Ensifer sp. PDNC004: one gene and its partner. The protein of the gene in region 1 interacts with the protein of each later gene in a pairwise test. Links are inferred from orthologs where the notes say so. Each region holds a gene or a part of one and is shown on either strand. Other genes may lie near its edges.

What was found.
Region 2: the proteins of JVX98_RS23515 (region 1) and JVX98_RS04655 interact in binary tests that used the Escherichia coli proteins (3 or more experiments, as listed by UniProt). The link is inferred for Ensifer sp. PDNC004 from one-to-one orthologs.

Annotation. Positions count from the first base shown.
Region 1 is NZ_CP070353.1:3,150,262-3,155,866, forward strand. Bases 1,711-4,710 are described here. They hold JVX98_RS23515 (glutamate-5-semialdehyde dehydrogenase), read right to left. Parts: upstream 3,853-4,710; coding sequence 2,569-3,852; downstream 1,711-2,568. Other genes in these bases: rsfS (ribosome silencing factor), read right to left, coding at 1,711-1,841; JVX98_RS23510 (nicotinate-nucleotide adenylyltransferase), read right to left, coding at 1,944-2,531; proB (glutamate 5-kinase), read right to left, coding at 3,845-4,710. Outside these bases: JVX98_RS23495 (murein hydrolase activator EnvC), read right to left, coding at 1-405; 23S rRNA (pseudouridine(1915)-N(3))-methyltransferase RlmH, read right to left, coding at 565-1,047; more of rsfS, read right to left, coding at 1,410-1,710; more of proB, read right to left, coding at 4,711-5,014; GTPase ObgE, read right to left, coding at 5,016-5,605. UniProt on the Escherichia coli protein: Catalyzes the NADPH-dependent reduction of L-glutamate 5-phosphate into L-glutamate 5-semialdehyde and phosphate. The product spontaneously undergoes cyclization to form 1-pyrroline-5-carboxylate.
Region 2 is NZ_CP070352.1:1,057,116-1,062,720, reverse strand. The notes cover bases 1,235-4,234. They hold JVX98_RS04655 (LytTR family DNA-binding domain-containing protein), read right to left. Parts: upstream 3,137-4,234; coding sequence 2,333-3,136; downstream 1,235-2,332. Other genes in these bases: JVX98_RS04650 (sensor histidine kinase), read right to left, coding at 3,133-4,221; JVX98_RS04660 (LysR family transcriptional regulator), read left to right, coding at 1,427-2,320; JVX98_RS04665 (glutathione S-transferase family protein), read right to left, coding at 1,235-1,278. Outside these bases: JVX98_RS04670 (pyridoxamine 5'-phosphate oxidase family protein), read right to left, coding at 1-607; more of JVX98_RS04665, read right to left, coding at 667-1,234; JVX98_RS04645 (sensor histidine kinase), read right to left, coding at 4,344-5,414. UniProt on the Escherichia coli protein: Member of the two-component regulatory system BtsS/BtsR, which is part of a nutrient-sensing regulatory network composed of BtsS/BtsR, the low-affinity pyruvate signaling system YpdA/YpdB and their respective target proteins, BtsT and YhjX.

The DNA.
Region 1 (5,605 bases):
GGAGCGCAGCGAGCGGCGGACCGTATCTTCCTTGGTTCTCAGGTCGCTCAGCTTTTTCTCGCCGTCGACGATCTGCTGCTCGAGATCCTGGCGCTTCTTCGCGGACTCGACGATCGCGGCGCGCAGCGCCTCGTTGGTCTTGTCGATCTCGGCAATAGTCTCCGTCAGCGCATTGGCGCGCTCCTGGGAAAGCGTAATCGTCTTCGACAGCGCATCCAGTTCGCTGCGCGTGCTGTTGCGGCGAAGCGTAAGGTCGGCGGCGGGGTCGGGTGGCCCCTGTTCCTGACCGGTCGTGGCGGCGGCGGGCGGCGTGGCCTCCTGGGCGCTCGCCGGCAGGCCGATTGCGAGCGCAAGCGCAAAGGCCGCCGCTTTACGGGCAAGCCGTCCTGCGTCGTCTCTTCCCATGCCGAAAACGCTGGTCCTGCCTCGGGGCGTCATCCGTTGCGTGCGTCCATCCGAAAATATGAGGAAAAAACCTAATCTGATTTGGCGCGCACGACCAAGCATATTCTCGTTATCGCCGCGTGTAGCGGGTGGGGAATCCTGCACGGCAGTCCCGTCGCTTCAGACCCGATGATAGGGGTGACCGGAGAGAATGGTGACGGCGCGGTAGAGCTGTTCGGCGATCAGGATGCGCACGAGTTGGTGCGGCCAGGTCATCTTTCCAAGGTTGAGCACCGTATCGGCGCGGGCGTGGAGGCTCGGATCGAGACCATCGGCGCCACCGATCGCGACCATCAGGTCGCGCTTGCCGCTGTCGCGGAAGGTTCCGAGAAGCGATGCGAAGCCTTCCGAATCCAGCGCCTTGCCGCGTTCGTCCAGAAGCACGAGCAGGCTGCCTTCGGCCAGTGCCTTTTCGAGCTGCGCGGCTTCCTCGCGTTTGCGCGTTTCGGCGTTCGAAGCGCGGCTTTCGTTGACTTCGACGACGCGGGAAAGCTCAAGCCCGATCGCCGGACCGGCCTTGGAGAAGCGATCGAGATAACGGGCCGCAAGATCCTTTTCCGGCCCCGCCTTGAGGCGGCCGACTGCGAAAAGTCCGATACGCATGACCTTGTCCGTCCTCGCAACTGCATGTTTCCTTTAATCGCAGCCGATTAAAGGAAACATGCAGCGATTCAAAGTGCTACAGCGTCCTTTGCGCGTCCGATAAGACGCGCGGCGCTGTAGTGCTGCAACGCGCACTGCATAGTTCCTGAAATCGGGTCGATTCAAGGAGAATCTTATGCCGCGTTCCTGGAGCCTTGCAGCGCCGCTGCGCGCCTCGTCCGGTTGACGGGCCTGAAAGTTACGATCAGTCGCAACAAACATCCGGCTGACAACGCCGCCCAAGGCGGCGCCAGCCCTTCACATTCATGCATGACCGCAACTCGGCTCGTCCGGCATTTAGCTGCGCGGCGACCCGGTCGGTCTCAATGCAAGGTGCCGTCCTCGATCTCGGGAGCCGCCCACATCTTCTCGATGTTGTAGAACTCCCGGATTTCCGGCCGGAAGATGTGAACGATCACATCACCGGTGTCGATCAGCACCCAGTCACCACCTTCCAGACCTTCGACACGGGCATTGCCAAAGCCCCCGTCTTTCAGGTCGGTCGTCAGGTGATCGGCTATGGCCATCACATGCCTGCTCGATCGCCCGGAGACAACGACCATGAAGTCTCCCAGCGCCGACTTACCGGCAATGTTGATGCTGACGATGTCTTCTGCCTTCGAGTCCTCTAGGCTCTCGAGGACCAGTTGAAGCGCACGGACAGCGGCTTCGTCGCTAGATCCCGTGCTGCGCGGGAATGCGGTAACCGCATATCCCTTGGCGTGTGCTGTTGTCAGGGTCTTTCCTTTCCACATGAACAGAACAGGCACTTTCGATTCGAACAAAGATCGAACCGTCCATGAATGTAGGCATCAAACCGTAGCTGTTTCAAGACAGCAGAACTGAATCCCAGGAAATCATACTCCACCGGCGGCGCGCAGCGCCGTCGAGCTCATCGATGAGCGCGGTCCATGGATGAAGGTCCAGGCGGGCGCGCGGTGGAAGGGGAGGCGCCGCGCATCGTCCTCGTCGATGCGGGCATAGTCGAAAGTTTTCGCCATGCGCGAGGAGAGATAGGCGAGCGTCGAGCCCGGCCGATCGATGACGGCGATCGGGAAGGTGCGGGCGATCTTCTGCCAGTTCTGCCAGCGGTGGAAACTTTTCAGGTTGTCGGCGCCCATGATCCAGACGAAGCGAATGTCGCGGTTTCGCGCCTGGACGATCTCGAGCGTGCGGGCGGTATAGCTCTGCCCAAGCGCCTTTTCGAAAGCGGTCACCTTGATGCGCGGGTTACGCGCGATCTCCTCGCTCATGGCGATGCGGTCGGAAAGCGGCGCGAGATTGTTGTGGTCTTTCAGCGGATTGCCGGGTGTGACCATCCACCAGAGCTGGTCGAGCCCGAGCCGCTGGATCGCGGTGTCGGCAACAAGCACATGGCCTTCGTGCGGCGGATTGAAGGATCCGCCGAAAAGGCCGACCACCATGCCGGCTTCGACATGGGGCATGCGCAGGTAGCGGGCGTTGACCTTGCCCGCCGTCACCTCAGGGCCTGACCTGTCCAGCACCACGCACCCGATACTTGAAGGAGGTCAACTGTTCGACGCCGACCGGGCCGCGCGCATGCATCTTGCCTGTGGCGATGCCGATCTCGCCGCCCATGCCGAATTCGCCGCCATCGGCAAACTGGGTCGAGGCGTTGTGCAAGAGGATCGCGGAATCGATTTCCGAGAAGAAGCGCTCGACGACCTCCGGGTCTTCGGCAATCACCGCTTCCGTATGCGCCGACGACCAGGTGGAGATGTGCTCGATGGCACCCGAAATGCCGTCCACCAGCTTCACCGAGATGATGGCGTCGAGATATTCCGTCGCCCAGTCCTCGTCCTTGGCCGCCTTCAACCCGTCGACGATGCCTGCGAGTTCGTCGGAGACGCGCACTTCGCAGCCCGCTGCCAGCAGCGCGTTCAGCAACGGCTTGACCAGCCGCTCGGCGTCGTTGCGGTCGATCAGCAGCGTTTCGGCAGCACCGCAGATGCCGGTGCGGCGCATCTTGGCGTTGACGACGATTTTTTCCGCCATGGCGAGATCGGCCGAGGCGTCGACATAGATGTGGCAGAGCCCTTCGAGATGGGCAAAGACCGGCACGCGCGCTTCGTTCTGGACGCGAGCCACCAGGCTCTTGCCGCCGCGGGGAACGATGACGTCGATCGTGCCGCCAAGACCCGAAAGCATGGCTCCGACGGCGGCGCGGTCGGCGACCGGCACCATCTGGATCGCATGTTCGGGCAGACCGGCAGCCTTCAGCCCCTCGACCAGGCAGGCGTGGATCGCGCCCGAGGAATGAAAGCTGTCGGAGCCGCCGCGCAAGATCACGGCATTGCCGGCCTTGAGGCAGAGCGCGCCGGCGTCAGCCGTCACATTGGGCCGGCTTTCATAGATGACGCCGATGACGCCGAGCGGCGTGCGCACGCGCTCGATATGCAATCCGTTCGGGCGATCCCATTCGGCAATGACGTCGCCGACCGGATCCTTGAATTCGGCAATTGCACGAATGCCGTTCGCCATGTCGCGGATGCGGCTTTCGCTCAGTGTCAGGCGGTCGATGAAAGAGGCGGCGACGCCGCTTTCGCGGGCGTTTTCAAGGTCGATCGCATTGGCGGCCAGGATATCGTGCGTGCGGGCGACGACCGCGTCGGCCATGGCGATCAGGGCGGCGTGCTTGCGTTCGGCGCTGGCGATGGCGAGCGGTCGGCTGGCGGCCTTGGCGTTGCGGCCGATCTCCAGCATGACGCTTTCGACGTCTTGCCTGTTCTTCACCTCGTCAAGCATGGACTTCATCCTTCCGGCTGCCCTCGGCCTCAGCGCGTTTTCCGGTCATCACCATATCGTCGCGGTGCACCATGGCGGCGCGGCCGGCATAGCCAAGGATCGCGGCGATCTCGGCCGATTTCTTGCCGGCGATCTGGCGGGCCTCGTCGGCATCGTAGCCGGCAAGACCACGGGCGATCTCGCGGCCGGAGGTGCCGAGAATGGCGATCGTGTCGCCGCGGCTGAAGCTACCCGTCACGTCACGAACACCGGCCGGTAGCAGGCTCTTGCCCGAGCGCAGCGCCTCTTCGGCGCCGGCATCGACGCGGAGCGTTCCGGCCGGCAGCAATTGCCCGGCAATCCAGGTCTTGCGCGCGGTCACCGGCGACCCTGATGGGGCGAACCAGGACGAGCGGGCACCGTCTTCGATCGCCGCCAGCGGATGATCGGGCTTGCCCGACGCGATGATCATGGCGCAGCCGGCGGTCGTGGCGATCTTGCCGGCGTCGATCTTGGTGCGCATGCCGCCACGCGAAAGCTCGGATGCCGCACCGCCGGCCATCGCCTCGATTTCGGGCGTGATCTCGGCGATCGTTTCGAGGAAACGGGCGTTGGGGTCGAGATGCGGCGGGGCCGTGTAGAGCCCATCGATATCGGAGAGCAGCACCAGCAAATCGGCGCCGACCATGGTGGCGACGCGGGCGGCGAGGCGATCGTTGTCGCCATAGCGGATTTCCGTGGTGGCGACCGTATCGTTCTCGTTGATGATCGGCACGGCGCCGAGCTTCAGTAACTGGTTGATGGTGGCGCGGGCGTTCAAATACCGGCGGCGTTCTTCCGTGTCACCCAGCGTCAAAAGCACCTGGCCAGCGACGATGGCGTCGGTCGAAAGGCTCTCCGACCAGGCACGCGCCAGCGCGATCTGGCCGACGGCGGCGGCGGCCTGGCTCTCCTCCAGCTTCAGCGCGCCCGAGGGGACATTGAGCACGGTGCGGCCGAGCGCGATTGCGCCCGAGGAGACGACCAGCACTTCGACGCCCTTGGCCTTGAGGCCGGCGATGTCGGCGCACATGGCGTCGAGCCAGGCTTTCTTCAGCCCGGTGGCGCGGTCGACCAGCAATGCCGACCCGATCTTGATGACGACCCGGCGATACTTCAAAAGCGGCTTGCGGGTCTTGGTCATCTCAGAGGTTCTCCTCGCCGAAGCCTTCACCGGCCTTGGCGGCGACGATGACGCTGCGCAATGCCCGCAGCGCTTCGGTCATGCCCTTGCCGACCGCGGCGGACAGCAGCAGGGGCTGCTCTCCACAGGCCTTCGCCAGCGCCTTGGCCTTCACCTTCAGTTCGTCCTCGTCGAGCACGTCGATCTGCGACAGCGCCACGATCTGCGGCTTGTCTTCGAGGCCGCCGCCATAGGCTTCGAGCTCGTGCCTGACGGTCTTATAGGCCTTGGCGACATCTTCTTCCTGGGCGGAGACGAGATGGAGCAGCACGCGGGTGCGCTCGACATGACCGAGGAAACGGTCGCCGATGCCCACACCCTCATGCGCGCCTTCGATGAGGCCCGGAATGTCGGCGATGATGAACTCGTTGCCGTCGATGGTGGCGACGCCGAGATTGGGATGCAGCGTCGTGAACGGATAGTTGGCGATCTTCGGCCGCGCGCGGGTGCAGGCGGCAAGGAAGGTCGACTTGCCGGCGTTCGGCAGCCCGACGAGACCGGCATCGGCGATCAGCTTCAGCCGCAGCCACAGCGTCTTCTCGTCACCTTCGA
Region 2 (5,605 bases), on another replicon or contig:
CGCCGCTATCGCGATCGACGTAGGAGGCGACGAAGAAGGTGTCGGCCTTGGCGATGATCGCCCGGGCGCGCGCGTCGAGCACGCTACCATGTACCGGGCGCACCGATGCCGGCTGGTGCGGGTCACGAACGAAGGTGAACTGGCGAAGCTGGATATATTGCGGGCAGTTGCCGAAGCTCTGCCGGACGCGGAGCGTGAAGCCGTCGCCGCCATCGCGTTGGATCGCGCCGTTCAGTCGGTTTCGGCGCCGGGTCTCGAGCTGGATGCCGAGCATGCCGATGGAGTGCGCGTCGTCCATGCCGGCATCGGCCGGATCGTCCGGGTCGCGGGGCAACCGTATGTCGAGGTTCCAGGCGTCCGGCGCCTGCATGAAGCCGGGGGCTGCGGCACGCATCGTCGCCCAGACATCGCCGCTCGCATCGACGGCCCCGAACATGGCGAAGGGCAGCATCGGGAAGAACTGCTGGTGCTGCTCCGGCATGAAACTGCGCACGAAATTGCGCCCGGTCGCATCCATGCGCTCGGCGACGCCGAGGCTGCGCTGGATGGCGAGTTCGCCTTCGTGCCAGGGCGAATCCGGTTTTTTCTGCTGTGCGTTGTCCGGCATGGTCGGGTGTCCCGGTTGCAAGGGGACCGGGGCAGCGCTGCCGCCCCGGGAAGCTTGGATCAGGCCGCGAGGCCGACTGCGGTCTTCTGGAAGCTGACGAAACCGGGCAGGCGCTCGATACGCGAAAGCCAGGCGCGGACATGGGCGTAGTCGGAAAGATCGACGTTTCCTTCCGGTGCTGCCGACACGTAGCTGTAGAGGGCGACGTCGGCGATGGTCGGCCTTGCGCCCACGAGGAAATCGTGGCCGGCAAGCTCGGCATCGATCTGTGCAAGCACCCGGTGGGCCCTGGAGATCGCTCCATCGGCATCCAGATTGGCGCCGAAGACCGTGACGAGACGTGCGGCTGCCGGACCGAAGGCGATGTCGCCGGCGGCAACCGAGAGCCATTTCTGCACCTTCGCCGCTGCGGCCGGATCTTCCGGCAGCCAGTCGATGCGGCCGAGCTTCTTGGCGAGATAAACGAGGATGGCGTTTGAGTCGGCGATGACAATGCCCTCGTCGTCGAGCACCGGCACCTGGCCGAAGGGATTGAGCGCCAGGAAATCCGGCGCCTTGTGTGCCCGCGCCTTGAGATCGACGTCGATCAGCTCGTGCGGCACGCCGAGCAGCGACAGGAAAAGCTGCGCCCGGTGCGAGTGGCCGGAGAGCGGGTGGCGATAGAGTTTCATGGAAAATGTCCTCGAAGAGCTTGAGAACCGTCACGGCCCTCCGGCGGTTCGGGATGAACCGCCTTCGAGGATCAATCTATGACTTTCCAAATTTCGGCAGTAGAATGCAATTTCGATAGTCTGATTTCCAAATATCGGAAGGATGGAGATGGATCGCCTCAATGCTATGGGGGTTCTGCTTGCGGTCGTCGAACACGGCAGCCTGTCGGCCGCCTCCCGACACCTCAAGGTGCCGCTCGCCACGATCAGCCGGAAGCTTTCCGAGCTTGAAGCGCATCTGGGCGCGCAGCTCGTCACCAGGACCAACCGCCGGATCCAGCTGACCGAGGCCGGCCGCGCCTATGTCGAGGCGGCCAAGGAGATTCTCGCCCGTGTCGAAGAGGCGGAACGGGTGGCGGCCGGCGAATACAGAACGATCAAGGGCGATCTGACGGTCTCCGCACCCATCGTCTTCGGGCGCCTACACGTGCTTCCCGTCCTGGTCGAATTCCTCAAGGCCCATCCCGAGGTCGATATGCGGCTCGCCTTGGGCGACCGGTTCGCCAATCTCGTCGACGATCACATCGACGTGGCGTTGAGGATCGGCAACCTGCCCGACAGCAATCTCGTCGCGACGAAGATCGGCGCGGTGCGTCGGGTGGTTTATGCTAGCCCCGACTATGTCGCGCGACACGGCGTGCTCCGGCATCCGAGCGAACTTGCCGACCATGATTGCATCACCTTCGAAAACGTCACGGCCGCCCATGTCTGGCGTTTCCTCGACGACGGGCGCGAGCTGGCTGCGCCGATCCGGTCGCGGCTGATCGTCAATACGGCGGAATCCGCCGTCGACGCGGCGATATCCGGTCTCGGCTTGACGCGGGTGTTGTCCTATCAGGTGGCGCGCCAGGTGGCGGATGGCCTGCTCGTGCCTCTGCTGGAGACGTTCGAGCACCCGGCGCTGCCGGTCCAGCTCGTCTATCTTCCGCAGGGGCTGGTGCCGATGAAGCTCAGGGCCTTCGTCGATTTCGCGGCCCCGCGGCTGCGCGCGGTCCTGCGATAGCGGCAAGCGTCCCTAGTCCGTCTGGTTGCGTTCGCCCGTCGTCGGCCGGATGTGGCGGGCGTAGGTCCGGCCGACGCGGATCTCGCTGCCGTCGGAGAGAAGGGCGATGAGCGCGGCGAAGGGGGCCTGCTTCAGCCCCACGATACAGTCCCGGCGCACGATCGAGCTGCGATGCAGCCTCAGGAATTCTGCGGGATCGAGGCGACGCTCGAGCGAGGCAAGACTTTCGTGGTGCAGATAGGACCGTCCATCGACGTGAATGCGAACATAGTCGCGTTCCGCCTGAAAGCGCACGACCCGGTCGAGCGCGATCCGCACGAATTCTCCCCGGGCCTTGATCCAGAGATCGCTGGTCTGGGTGTCGTGCTTGCGCAGCGCCTGGCGCAGCGACGTCACGGTTTCGTTGAGTTCGAGCACCCGCTCGGCGCTCGTGCGCGCGGCGATCGCAACGCGGGCGCGCTCGATTGCCGTGCGCAGGCGGCTGGATTCGATCGGCTTGGTGACATAGTCGACCGCCGCTGCTTCGAAGGCGCGCAGCGCATAGTGGTCGAAGGCAGTCACGAAAACGACCGCGGGCGCGTTGTCTCCCAACTGCTCCAGGATGTCGAAGCCGGTGCCGCCGGGCATCTGGATATCGAGCAGGATTGCGTCCGGCGAAAGTTCGGCCACCATCGAGCAGGCCTGCTGCACGTTGCCGGCCGTTCCCACCACCTCAACTGCGGGTATTGCGCCGAGCAGTCGCAGAAGGCGCCGCCGCGCCAGGGGCTCGTCGTCGATGACGAGGATCGAAAGCGGAACAGTCTGGATTTCATTCATGCAAGCCTCAGGGGCATTGTGATTGCAGCTCTGAAACGACGGGGGGTCACGAGGCCCGAAACACAGGCGCCGACACCCGGAAAACGGGCCTGGACGCGCTCGGCAACGTTCTTGAGACCAATCCCCGTGCCCGGCCACCGGGCGGTATCCGGCGCCGCCGCAATGTCGTTTTCGACGGCGATTTCCAGCGCCTGCCCCACCTTGGCGGCGCTGATGACGATTTCCACCTGATCCGGCGAACGGCTGACGCCGTGCTTGACGGCATTTTCGATCAGCGGCTGCAGGATGAGGCTTGGCACCAGTGCCTCCTCAAGGCCGTTGGCGATGTCCATCCGGAGCCGCATGCGGTCGCAATAGCGCTCGCCCTCGATGTGCAGGTAACGGGCCTGGAGTGCGAGTTCGTCGGCGAGCCGCACGTCGTGCAGCGGATCGAGCTCCAGCGTCGTGCGCAGAAAGTTGGACAACGACATCACCATGCGCGTGGCGGCAAGGGGCTGCCCCTCCTCGATCAGGCCGGTGATGGAGTTGAGCGTGTTGAACAGGAAATGCGGATTGACCTGGTAGCGCAGCGCCCGCATCTGCGCGGCCAGGGCTTCCTCGCGCGTGATGGCCAGGCGCCGCTCGCGCTCGCGCAGTTCGAAGCTGTAGAGCAAGGCGACGAAGAAGAAGGACCAGCCGACGAAGGTCGCCATGCTGTAGACCAGCGTGTAGCCGATGCTGGTCCAGTCCGGGGCGATCGGGTCGGGACGCACGATGAAAAGATAAAGAAGAAAGTCGACGCCGGTATTGGCGATGGCGGCCGTCAGAGCGGTCGCGAAGCCGACGACGATCTTCAGCGCGATATGCTGGTGGCGGACGCCGAACATCGCAGCGGCGATGCCATAGGAGAAGGCCATGCCGCAGGACATCAGCAGCAGCTTGCCCGGCGCCGACATGATCGGATCGATCCCGAGGATCGCCCAAAGAATGCTGCTGACCAGGAATTCCACGAACCAATAGAGAAAACCGAGCCAGAGCGTCGCGCGCCGCACGCTGGCGATATAGGCGCTCTCGTCTACCGATCTTGCGTCATCCTCAGGGTTCATGGCCATTTTTATCGTTCAACCGGCCGCCGATGTCGATTGCCGTTCGTCGGTCAAATCGAGCCGTTGGCAGAAAGGCCCGGACTTTCGACCTTTACCGGCCGTCGTTGGCCGGAGAACGGCGATCAGGCCAGCCGCAGCGGCATGGTGATCGCTGCGCGAATGCGGTGGGGTGCAACGAGGCCGGAAATGAAGGCGCCGACCTCGGGAAACCGAGCCTTGATGCGGTCGGCGACATTCCTCAGCCCGGTGCCGGTTCCGGCAGGTTTCATCGCCGGGCGCGGCGGCTCGTTCGTCAGGTCGTTTTCGACGGAAAGCTCCAGCGTCTCGCCCTGTCTTGCCGCCCGGATCACGATCTCGACCACGCCGATCGAGCCGCCGACGCCGTGCTTTATCGCATTTTCGATCAGCGGCTGAAGGATCAGGCTTGGCACCAGCGCCTGCTCCAGGCCCGGTGCAATGTCGAGCTTGACCCGCATGCGGTCAGAGAAGCGCTCGCCCTCGATGGTGAGATAGCCGAGCTGCAAGGCCAACTCGTCGGTTAGGCAGACGTCCTGCATCGGATCGAGCTCGAGTGTCGTGCGCAGGAAGGAAGAGAGCGAAAGCACCATGCGGCGGGCGGTGGTCGACGCGCCCTCTTCGATCAGCCCGGCAATCAAGTTCAAGGTGTTGAACAGGAAGTGCGGATTGACCTGGTAGCGCAGCGCCCGCATCTGCGCCGTCAGCGCTTCCTCCCGTGTCACGGCAAGCCGGCGTTCCCGCTCGCGCAGTTCGTAGTTGGCAAGAAGGGCGATGTAGAGAAACGCCCCTCCGTGAAACAACGCCATGCAATAGATGAGCGTGTAGCCGACATTGGTCCAGTTGATTGGGCCCGGATCGACATGCTCGATCAGGCCGTGACTGGGGAAATCGACGCTGGCATTGATCGCCGCGGCGACGAGCGCCAGGGCGGAGCCGAGCAGAAGCTTGAAGAGGATGGACCGGCCCCGGAAGCGAAAGAGCGCCGCTGCCATCACATAGGACATGAGTGTCCCGTTCAGCATCAGGATCAAGGTGACTGGCGCGATCGCGATCGCGTCATATCCGAGGAAAGCCCAGAGCGTCGTGCTGATGACAAACTGCATGAACTGGTAGAAGAGCCCGAGGACGAGCGTCGCTCGCCGAACGCTTGCGGCATATCCAGCCTCGTCAGGCAAAACCGTCTCATCCTCGCGCCACCTAGGTTTTATCCTTCAAGACCATACGGTTGTCGATTGCCGTTCGTCGCCGAAAACAAGCCGTTTGCAGAAAGCCACAGCCCTTCAACGCCGCAATCTGCCGTTTGCAGAAAGCCGAATTCTCGCTTTTTGCGGGCTTGCTATAGCCGCCCCATGACCCGTGCTTTCCC